Rhodopseudomonas palustris: one gene and its partner. The main gene of each other region encodes a partner of the protein of the gene in region 2 in a complex. Links are inferred from orthologs where the notes say so. Each region holds a gene or a part of one and is shown on either strand. Other genes may lie near its edges.

What was found.
Region 1: the proteins of hfq (region 2) and katE are in contact, whole or in part, in a crystal structure (PDB 3VU3), measured with the Escherichia coli proteins. The link is inferred for Rhodopseudomonas palustris from one-to-one orthologs.

The regions. Positions count from the first base shown.
Region 1 is NZ_CP058907.1:3,634,986-3,640,691, reverse strand. The notes cover bases 1,135-4,078. They hold katE (catalase), read right to left. Parts: upstream 3,694-4,078; coding sequence 1,576-3,693; downstream 1,135-1,575. Other genes in these bases: HZF03_RS16645 (DUF4142 domain-containing protein), read right to left, coding at 3,838-4,078; glgX (glycogen debranching protein GlgX), read right to left, coding at 1,135-1,360. Also shown: more of glgX, read right to left, coding at 1-1,134; more of HZF03_RS16645, read right to left, coding at 4,079-4,404; HZF03_RS16640 (YciE/YciF ferroxidase family protein), read right to left, coding at 4,419-4,928; HZF03_RS16630 (exodeoxyribonuclease III), read left to right, coding at 5,420-5,706.
Region 2 is NZ_CP058907.1:2,762,760-2,768,148, reverse strand. Bases 1-2,797 are described here. They hold hfq (RNA chaperone Hfq), read right to left. Parts: upstream 1,625-2,797; coding sequence 1,376-1,624; downstream 1-1,375. Other genes in these bases: ntrX (nitrogen assimilation response regulator NtrX), read right to left, coding at 2,704-2,797; HZF03_RS12625 (D-amino-acid transaminase), read right to left, coding at 1,806-2,663; hflX (GTPase HflX), read right to left, coding at 1-1,364. Outside these bases: more of ntrX, read right to left, coding at 2,798-4,071; HZF03_RS12615 (sensor histidine kinase NtrY-like), read right to left, coding at 4,088-5,389. UniProt on the Escherichia coli protein: RNA chaperone that binds small regulatory RNA (sRNAs) and mRNAs to facilitate mRNA translational regulation in response to envelope stress, environmental stress and changes in metabolite concentrations.

The DNA.
Region 1 (5,706 bases), 870 kb from region 2 along the record:
CCGCCGGGGCTTCGCCGCGCCAATAATCGCGCGCGGTGTCGCGGAACTTGTCGTTCCATTCCGCCCAGCCCGGCGGGAAGCCGCCGACCTGATAGCCGCCGGGACCGCAATCCCAAGGTTCGGCGATCAGCTTCACCGAACTGAGCAGCGGGTCCTGCATCACGGATTTCAAAAAGCCGCTCTGTTCGTCGAAGCCGTAATGCTCGCGCGCCAGGATGGTGCCGAGATCGAACCGGAAGCCGTCGATGTGCATCTCGCCGGCCCAGTAGCGCAGGCTGTCGTTGACCATCTGGATCACGCGCGGATGCGTGAGGTTGACGGTGTTTCCGGTGCCGGTGTCGTTGATGTAATAGCGCTTCTGCTCCGGCAGCAGCCGGTAGTAGCTGGCGTTGTCGATGCCCTTGAACGATAGCGTCGGGCCGAGCTCGTTGCCCTCTGCGGTGTGGTTGTAAACCACGTCGAGGATCACGGCGAGGCCGACATCGTGCAGCCGCGCCACCATCTCCTTGAACTCGCGCAAGCTGTTGGGCACGTCGGCGGCGTAGCGCGGGTCGGGCGCGAAGAAACCGATGGTGTTGTAGCCCCAGTAGTTCACCAGGTTCTTGTCGAGCAGATAGCTGTCATTGACGAAGGTGTGGATCGGCAACAACTCGACCGCGGTGACGCCGAGCGAGGAAATGTAATCGACCACCGGCTTGGTGCCGAAGCCCGCATAGGTTCCGCGCAGATGCTCGGGCACCTCTGGATGCAGCTTGGTGAAACCCTTGACGTGGGTCTCGTAGATGATCGCCTGGTCCCACGGCACGAATTTGCGGCCGGGCTCGCCCTTCCAGTCGAAGTCGGGATCGACCACCACACATTTCGGCACGAAGCGCGCACTGTCTCGCTCGTCGAATGTGGTGTCGTCGCCGCTCTCCATCACATAGCCGAACACGGCAGGATCCCAGGTCAGCAAGCCGGCGTGGGCGCGCGCGTAAGGGTCGAGCAGCAGCTTGTTCGGATTGAAGCGGTGACCGTTCTCCGGCTCGTACGGTCCATAGACGCGATAGCCATAGAAGGTGCCGGGGCCGATATCGGGGATGTAGCCGTGAAACACCTCGTCGGTATATTCGGGCAGCTCGATCCGACGCTCGGTGTCGCCATCGAACAGGCAGACCTCGACCTTGGTGGCGTTGGCGGAGAACAGCGCGAAGTTGGTACCATGGCCGTCCCAGCACGAGCCGAGCGGATAAGGCAGACCCTCGCGAACCGCTTTAGTGTCGTTGAAAACGTTGTAGCCGGGGACCGCCTGCGGCTTCGCTGCAGGTTCTGCCGGCTTGGTCTCCGGCGGCAGCTCCAGCGTTTCGTTGGTGTCGGTCATTGGCGCGGCTCCTGCACAAGCGGTGTGAATTCATCCGAGTGGGGGCGCACGCTTCGAGCGAGCCCTCGGACGAAAAGCACCGACGGTCGTGTCATGAACAGCCCCATACCCGTGACTGCCAACAATGCGCGAGCCGGGATCCGGTTCCATAGTGCCTGCTGATGAGGCAAAGTGGAGCGATGCCGGCGGCTCAGCGCCGGCATCGGCCAGCCGCCTCAGCGCATTTTGACGACGGATTCGCGCGCCCACACCCGGAGCTTGCCGAGCTGATCGACGAAGGCGCCGGCATCCTTACGCGCGGCGAGCTCGATGCAGCCTTCATCGAGGTCGTCGCCGATGCCGGCTTTGGCGAATAGCGGCCGGGCGGCGGCGACGTAGCCGATGAACTTGCAATGCGCGAAGGCGTCGGCGACGAAGTCGCGGGCGGTTGATTCCTGCAGCAGGTCGTCGATTTCATCATCGCCTGGCAGCAGCGCCACCGCGTCGTACAGGACAGACGGTCCGCCATCGATCATCTGGTGCGCGGCGATCTCGCTGCCGTCGCTCGCGATTACGCCGCCGACGCGGGGTGCGATCAGTTCGAACGTCGCGCCCGCCTTCTCGACAGCCTTCTGCAAGCTCTTCAGCAGCGCCGCGTCGGTGCCGTCGGTGATCAGGATGCCGAGCTTGCGGCCTTCGAACCGCTCCGGTCCGTTCTCGATGATCGAGAGCGCGGGTGAGGGCGGCAGGTCCTGCCGCGTCGGCACCGCAGAGTCCGCGGGCTTCGGCATTGCCTTGATGCCCAGCCGGTTGGCGACGTTGGTCGCCAACGTCTCGTCGATGAGCAGCAGATGCGACAGCACGCGTTCGCGGATCACCGGAATCTCGACCTTGCTGAGTTCGAACGTCAGTGCCGAAACGATGTGGTGCTGCTCGGTTCGGGTCTGGCTGAGGTAGAATTGCCGCGCCTGGCTGTAGTGATCGGCAAAGCTCTCGGCGCGAAACTTCGCCTTGGCGCCTTCTTCGGCCTCAGGGAACGGCACGAAGCCGCGCTGCGGAGACTCGCGCGGACCCAGGCCGTGCGAGTTCGGTTGATAGTTGGCGCGTCCGACCGGGTTGTGCATCGCCATGTGACCGTCCTGTTGGAAGTGAGCGAACGGACATTTCGGGGCGTTGATCGGCAGATGCGCGAAATTCGGACTGCCGAGCCGTTTCAGCTGAGTGTCGAGATAGGAGAAGTTGCGGCCCTGCAGCAGCGGATCGTTGGAGAAATCGATCCCCGGCGGCACGTTCTGAGTCATGAACGCAACCTGCTCGGTCTCGGCGAAGAAATTGTCCGGCATCCGGTCGAGCACGAGGCGACCCACCGGCACCGGCGGGATGATCTCCTCCGGGATGATCTTGGTGGCGTCGAGGATGTCGAAATCGAACTTGTCGGCGAATTCCTGATCGAACAGCTGTACCCGCAGCTCCCATTCCGGGAAATTTCCGGTCGAGATTGCGGTCCACAGATCCCGGCGATGGAAGTCAGGATCGGCGCCGTTGATCTTCACCGCCTCGTTCCACAGCACCGACTGCATCCCGAGCTTGGGCTTCCAGTGAAACTTGACGAAGGTGGATTCGCCCTCGGCATTGACGAGGCGGAAGGTGTGGACGCCGAAGCCCTCCATGAAACGGAACGAGCGGGGGATTGCTCGGTCCGACATCACCCACATCACCATGTGCATGCTTTCGGGCGTTAGGCTGATGAAGTCCCAAAAATTGTCGTGGGCCGATTGCGCCTGCGGAAACGCCCGGTCGGGCTCTTCCTTCACCGAATGGATCAGGTCGGGAAACTTGATCGCATCCTGAATGAAGAACACCGGAATGTTGTTGCCGACCAGATCCCAGTTGCCCTCCTTGGTGTAGATCTTGACCGCAAAGCCGCGCACATCGCGGGCGAGATCGACCGAGCCCTTGCTGCCGGCAACAGTGGAGAAGCGCACGAACGCCGGAGTGCGTTCGCCGACGCGCTGGAACAGATCGGCGCGGGAGAACTTCGCCAGCGAATGGGTCGTTTCGAAAAAGCCGTGCGCGCCGTAGCCGCGGGCATGCACCACGCGTTCGGGAATTCGCTCGTGGTCGAAATGAAAGATCTTTTCGCGGAAGTGAAAGTCCTCGATCAGCGCCGGTCCGCGCGGGCCGATCTTCAGGGTGTTCTGGTCGTCGGAGATCGGGCCGCCTTGCGCGGTGGTCATCACCTCGGTGCCGAGATCCTCGGCGGTCTGGTGCAGCTCGCCGCCTTCGCCGCGCGACATCTTCTGGTCGTGAATGGTCGCCATCCGGTTTTTGGTCGGTTTCGCAGATTTTGCCATGAGGAGGTTTCCCGAGGTTGGAGATCGCCGGGCCCAATGCAGCGCAAGCGGCTCCGTTCCTGCGTGGCTGTTCCGGTCGCCTCACAACAAAACGGCCCGGCGGATTGCTCCGCCGGGCCGGGCCGTCATACGTAAGAGTTCAGATCACTTCTTCGCTTTCGACTCCGAAGTGGTGTTGGTGCGGTCACGTTCGAGCTGCTGCGCCATTTCGAGATGGTGCTGGAGCTTCGGCAGCGTGGTGCCCGCCCACTTCTTCAGCGCGTCGTTGTCGCCGCCCTTGGCGTAGCGTTCGAACAGCGACACCGCGTCTTTGTGTGCGCTGACCTGCTGTTCGTCGAAGGTCTCGCTGAATTCTGCGCCGTTGGCGTTCTTCAGCTTGTCGAGCTTGCTCTGATGGGCGGAATCGAGCGCGGTCGGCAGCTCCGCCTTGACCTTGCCGTCCGACACCATCGCCTTGAGCTCACTCGAGGTCTTGGTGTGATCGGCGATCATCTGCTTGGCGAACGCTTGCTGAGCGGCATTGCCCTTGCGCTCGGCGAGCTGGTTCGACTGGATCTCGAACATGTCGCTGATCGCGACCTGCTTGACGAAATCGGGCGTGGTTGGCGCGATGCCGAGCACCGAATTGACGCCGGTTTTCTCGGTGACCGATTGCGCCAGCGCCGGGGTGGCGACGAGCAGACAGCCGAGAACGAGTGCGGTCCGGTTCATGAGATTGTTTCCTTTCAGCTTGCAGCTTTACGATTGACGCCCTTACGGAGCGCCACGGTGTTGAGCTTGGTGTTGGCGGCCTTTTCCTCGTTGAGATTGGTGGTGAGGAAACGGACGATGTCGTCGTGGCCGAGCTCCTCGGCCCAGGCGATCAGGGTGCCGTAGCGGGCGATCTCGTAGTGCTCGACTGCCTGCGCATTGGCGACGATCGCGGCGTCCAGCACGGTCTTGTCGGCGATCTCGCCGGCGGTCTCGTCGGCCTCCTTGATGAGGCCGTCGATCGCCGGGCAGTTCACCCCCGAAGGCTTCTGTCCGAGCTTCTTGAACACTTGGTCGAGCCGTTCGATCTGCTTCTGGGTCTCTTCCAGATGCGATGTCAGGCCCAGCGACAGATCGCGATTGGTGGCCTGCTCGATCATCTTCGGCAGCGCCTTGGTGATCTTCTGTTCGGCGTAATAGATGTCGCGGACGCCGTGCAGCAGCAGGTCCTCCATCGTCTGAATGTCCTTGCTGAAAAATCCCATCGTCGCCTCCGCCCGAATGGTCCGCCTCCCGCGGCTCGACCGGAGAACCGGGGACGAACGATTCTGTTCCGTCGCGAGGCAAGCGCCGGGGTCGACCGGCCGCGGGGCCGGGGCAAGACGGTCGGGCAGCGGTCTGGCGAGCTATGGGCGGTCGGACGACAGAAGTTGGTGGCGCGCCGGCGAGGGGAGTTGAGAGCCCCGGGCGAACGTGTTACGGGGGCTGCATCGCGGGTGTAGCTCAATGGTAGAGCAGCAGCCTTCCAAGCTGAATACGAGGGTTCGATTCCCTTCACCCGCTCCAGTCTTCCATCAAAATTCGGTAGATATTCCTGAGAGTTACGGTCTTCGGGCCGGAATTTCCATGTGCTTCGTGCTGCGCGGCCTGACGCCAGGGCGCAAATAGGGCGCAGGCACTCGCGCCGCCTAGGATCAATCCGGCAGCGCTCGCGTTGCTCAGGCCGAGGCGCGGGAGGCGAGCGGGTGCGGGCGGCGTGAAGATCGCGACCTTCAACGTCAACAATGTCAACAAGCGGCTACCGGTACTGCTCGCGTGGCTGAAAGCGGCGCGGCCGGACATCGTCTGCTTGCAGGAGCTGAAGGCGGCTGACGAGGATTTTCCGGAAGCCGCGTTGCGCAAGGCGGGCTATGCGGCGGCGTGGGTCGGGCAGAAGAGCTGGAACGGCGTGGCGATCCTCGGGCGCCGGCGCGAGATCGTGGTGACGCGGCGCCGGCTGCCCGGCGCGCCGCACGACAAGCAGAGCCGCTACATCGAGGCGGC
Region 2 (5,389 bases):
TCCGGCCGCGGCAGCGCGCCGAAACGGTCGATCACGATGTCGCGCTTGTTGTCCTCGACCCGCACCGTCATGGCGTAGCGGCCGTCGACCAGATCCTTCGCCAGCACCTCGGTGTTGCGATGGAGCCAGCTCACGCCGGCACCGTCCGCCGCATCGATCGACAGATCGAGCACGGTGCGCGTGGCAGCCAGGCGCTGTTCGATCGAGAGCAGCAGCTCGTCGACGCCCTCGCCGCTCACCGCCGACACCAGCAGGCATGGATGATCTTCGGGCCGGCGCGCCGCGATGTTCTTCAGCTCGTCGCGCTGCTCGGGCTCGAAGCGGTCGATCTTATTCCAGACTTCGACAATTCGGCCGCTGGCCGCATCGACGCCGAGCTGGCGCAGCACGTTGTCGACGTCGTGCTGCTGGGCTTCGGCATCCTCGTGGCTGATGTCGCGGACGTGCAGGATCAGATCGGCTTCCAGCACTTCTTCCAGCGTCGCGCGGAACGCGGCGACGAGCTGGGTCGGCAGATTGGAGATGAATCCAACAGTGTCGGACAGCATCGCCTTGCCGCCGTGCGGCAGCTGGATCGCGCGCAGCGTCGGATCGAGCGTGGCGAACAGCATATCGGCGGCCTGCACATCGGCGCGCGTCAGGCGATTGAACAGCGTCGACTTGCCGGCATTGGTGTAGCCGACCAGCGCGACCACGCGATACGGTACGCGCTGCCGGCCGGCGCGATGCAACCGGCGCGTCGCCTGCACCTTCTTCAGCTCGGCTTCGAGCTTGGTGATGCGCTCGCCGATCAGCCGGCGGTCGGCCTCGATCTGGGTTTCACCGGGGCCACCCATGAAGCCGAAGCCGCCGCGTTGGCGTTCGAGATGGGTCCAGGATCGCACCAGACGCGAGCGCTGATAGTTGAGATGCGCCAGTTCGACCTGGAGCGTGCCTTCGCGGGTCTTGGCGCGGCGCCCGAAGATTTCCAGGATCAGGCCGGTGCGATCCAGCACCTTGGCGTTCCAGGCCTTCTCTAGGTTGCGCTGCTGGATCGGCGACAGCGCGCAATCCATCACGATGAGGTCGGCGCCGTGCGCCGCGATCAGGCCGACGATCTCCTCGACCTTACCCTTGCCGAGATAGGTCGCGGGACGGATCTGGCTGATCGGCGTGAGCACTGCCTCCACGACGTCGAGGTCGATGGCGCGGGCGAGACCGGCGGCTTCATCCAGCCGCGCGTCGTTGTCGCGAACGGCCGTATCGACGGCGTCCGGATCGCCCCGGCGCACACGCAAATACGGACCGACAACGATGACTCGTCCAGTCTCACCCTGCCCCGATCGCGGACGATCGGCGCCCCCGTCAATGCTGCGGGGTTCCAATCAGGCCCGCCTCAAGCTGGCGAGTCCTCGCCGCTTTCGAACAGCTGGATCGGCGCCCCCGGCATGATCGTCGAGATCGCGTGTTTGTAGACGAGCTGCGAATGACCGTCGCGCCGCAACAAAAGGCAAAAATTATCGAACCAGGTGACAATACCCTGCAACTTCACCCCGTTGACCAAGAAGATCGTCAGGGGAGTTTTCGTCTTGCGTACGTGGTTGAGGAAAGTGTCTTGAAGGTTTTGTGCGCGGTCTGCCGCCATTTTTTATCCCGCAATTGGTTTTGTCTTTTCTTGCCGGTGCGCGTCTCTCTATCGGAGCTCCACCCCGGTTGCCGACTCCTCTGAGATCCCCCTCCAGAAGCCGACGGTCCGATTAGAGGGTAGGCATGGCTTTTAAGCAAGCAACTAAAACCCCGAGTGGATGCTCCCCGCGCCGCAAAGCTTAAGAAAACACCGCAAATCGGTGAAACTGCTCTCTTAGACGTTTGGCCAATGCGCCCGGCTTGCCGTCGCCGATCGGCTGCCCGTCGATCGCCACCACCGGCATCACGATCTGGCTGGACGCGGTGACGAATGCCTCGGCGGCACTGGCGGCCTCGGCCGGCGTGAACGGCCGCTCCTCGAACCGAACCTGCAGCGCTTCGAACGCATCCATCAGCACCGCACGGGTGACGCCGGGGAGAATGCCGGCCTCGGCCGAGCGGGTCACCACCCGGCCCTCTTTGGTGACGATCCAGGCGTTGCTGGAGGCGCCTTCGGTGACATAACCGTCGCGGTCGACGTACCACGCCTCGTAGGCACCGGCCTCGCGCGCCGCCTGCTTGGCCAGCACGTTCGGAAGCAGCGCCGTCGACTTGATATCGACCCGCGGCCAACGGTTCTCCGGCAGCGTGATCACCTTGATGCCGTGAGCGGCGTTGGCCTGCCCCTTGGCCGGATCAAGGCTGCGCGCCGTCACCACAACCGCAGGCTTCACCGGTGCGGCCGGAAAGCCGTGATCGCGCCGCGCGACGCCGCGCGTCACCTGCAGATAGACGATTCCGTAGTTCACCCGGTTGCGCCGCACCACTTCATGCATCACGACCGTCAGCGCCGCGAGCGGCATCGGCACCTTGATCCGCAATTCGCCGAGCGAGCGCTGCAGCCGCGCCAGGTGCCGCGGCATGTCGACCAGCTTGCCGCCGCGGACTTCGCAGACCTCATAGACGCCATCGGCGAACTGATAGCCGCGGTCTTCGATGTTCACGCTCGCATCGCGCATGTCGAGATAGCGGCCGTTGACATAGGCGATGCGCGACATCGATCGGATTCCAGGTCTGAGATACGGATTGAAGGAAGACTTAGCCGACGCCGAGCGCCTTGAGCTTGCGATGCAGCGCCGAGCGCTCCATCCCGACGAATTCGGCGGTGCGCGAGATGTTGCCGGAGAACCGGCTGATCTGAGCGATCAGATAATCGCGCTCGAACGCCTCGCGGGCCTCGCGCAGCGGCAGGCCCATAATGTGCTCGCCGTTGTTGCCGGTCGGCATCGTCGGCACCATCGAACCGACATCCTGCGGCAGCATGTCGGCGGTGATCACCGCATCCGGACCGCCGCCGGCCAGAATCATCAGCCGCTCGACGTTGTTGCGGAGCTGGCGGACGTTGCCGGGCCATACATGCGATTGCAGCACCGCCATGGCGTCCTGGCCGATCTGCCGGCGCGGCAGGCCGGTCGCCGCCGAGATCTGCTCCATGAAGTACTCGATCAGTTCCGGAATATCGTCGCGGCGCTCGGACAGCGGCGGCACGCGGATCGGCACCACTGACAGCCGGTGATACAGATCTTCGCGGAAACGGCCGGCGGTGATCTCCTCTTCGAGGTTGCGCGCGGTCGACGAGATGATGCGGACGTCGACATTGACCTTGGTGGTGCCACCGCAGCGCTGGAAGGTCTGTTCGACCAAGACGCGCAGAATCTTGTTCTGGGTCTCGCGCGGCATGTCGGCGATTTCATCGATGAACAGCGTGCCACCGTGCGCCTCTTCGAGCGCGCCGGCTTTGCGCGAATGCTCGCCGTTGGCTTCGACGCCGAACAGTTCGATCTCCATTTTCTCCGGAGTGATCGCAGCAGCGTTGATCACCACGAACGGCCCGTCGGCACGGGAAGAGGAGTTGTGCAGCGTCCGCGCCGCGAGCTCCTTGCCGGCGCCGGACGGGCCGACGATGAGGATGCGACTGTTGGCCTTGGCGGCGCGCTCGATGGTCTGGCGCAACTGATTGATGCAGGCCGAGCGGCCGACCAGCGTCGAGGCCGACGGCGCCAGTTGCTTCAGCTCGCGGACTTCACGCTTCAGCCGCGAGGTTTCGAGGGCACGCGTCGCCACCAGAATCAGCCGGTCGGATTTGAACGGCTTTTCGATAAAGTCGTAGGCGCCGCGCTTGATCGCCGCGACCGCGGTTTCGATGTTGCCGTGGCCCGAGATCATCACCACCGGAACGTCGGTGTGATCCTTCTTGATCTGCTCCAGCAATTGCAGACCGTCGAGCTTGCTGCCCTGCAGCCAGATGTCGAGGAAGATCAGGTTCGGCCGCCGGTTGGCGATTTCGGCCAGCGCCGAATCGCTGTCGCGCGCGGTGCGGGTGGAAAAGCCTTCGTCCTCGAGAATACCGGCAACGAGATCACGGATGTCCGCTTCATCGTCGACGATCAGAATGTCATTCGCCATGGTCGCGCCTGTCGCTTTAGCTGCCGCTGGCAGCCGCTATCCTTGGTTCGTTCTCGGCCTGCTGTTTTGGTTCACCCGATCCGGGAGGTGACGCCGGCTGACCGGACATCGCGAATCGGAGGCGCATCCATGCACCGCGCTGGCCTGGACGAACGTGGGATGCGTCGTTGAGTTCAATGCCGCCGCCGTGGTCGACCAGCACGCGTCCGACGATCGCAAGACCGAGGCCGGTGCCCTTCTCACGGGTGGTGACGTAGGGTTCGAGCAGCCGCGAACGGCTTTCTTTGGGCAGACCGATGCCGTTGTCGATCACGTCGATGACGACGTCGTCGCCCTCGCGTGCAGCGACCACTTCGATCTTGCCCTTGCCGAGTTCTTCTTCCGGCACGGCCTCAATCGCCTCGGTGGCATTCTTGATGATGTTGGTCAGTGCCTGCGAGATCAGGCGACGGTCGAAACGCGCATGCAGCGGCTCGTCCTTGATCTCGGCTTCGATGTCGACATCGGGATGACCAACGCGCATCAGGAAAACCACCTGCCGCACGGTGTCGCCGACGTCCTCGCCTTCGATCACCGGCTTCGGCATCCGCGCAAACCGCGAGAACTCGTCGACCATGCGCCGGATGTCATCGACCTGGCGGACGATGGTGTCGGTGCACTGTTCGAAGATGTTCTTGTCCTCGACGATCACCTTGCCGAATTTGCGCTTGATCCGCTCGGCCGAGAGCTGGATCGGCGTCAGCGGATTCTTGATCTCGTGCGCAATCCGGCGCGCCACATCGCCCCACGCCGAGGTGCGCTGCGCCGAGACGAGTTCGGTGATGTCGTCGAGCGTAATGATGTAGCTGTCGCTGGTGTGGCCGGTCTGTTCGGCAGTGACGCGAACGTTGAGGATGCGCTCGCGGCCGTCGCGGACAATGGTGATCTGGCCCTGCACCAGACGCTGCGATCCCTCGCGTGCAGTCCCCATGATCTCGTCGAGCTCGGGGATCACCTCGGACAGCGGATGGCCGAGCGCCTCGGCTTCGGCGTGGCCGATCAGCTTCTCGGCCGAACGGTTGAGAATGCCGATGCTGAGCGAACCGTCGACGCCGATGATGCCGGCGCTGGCCGACGACAGCACCGCCTCGATGAAGCGGCGGCGGCTGTCGATCAGTTCGCTGGCGCTGACCAGCTCGTCGCGCTGGGTGCGCAGCTCCTGAGTCATCTTGTTGAAGGTCATGCCGAGCTGCGACAGGTCGCCCTCGGATTTCGACACCGGCACCTGGACGTGCAGATCGCCGGTCGAGACCAGATGCGCCGCCCCCATCAGGCGGCG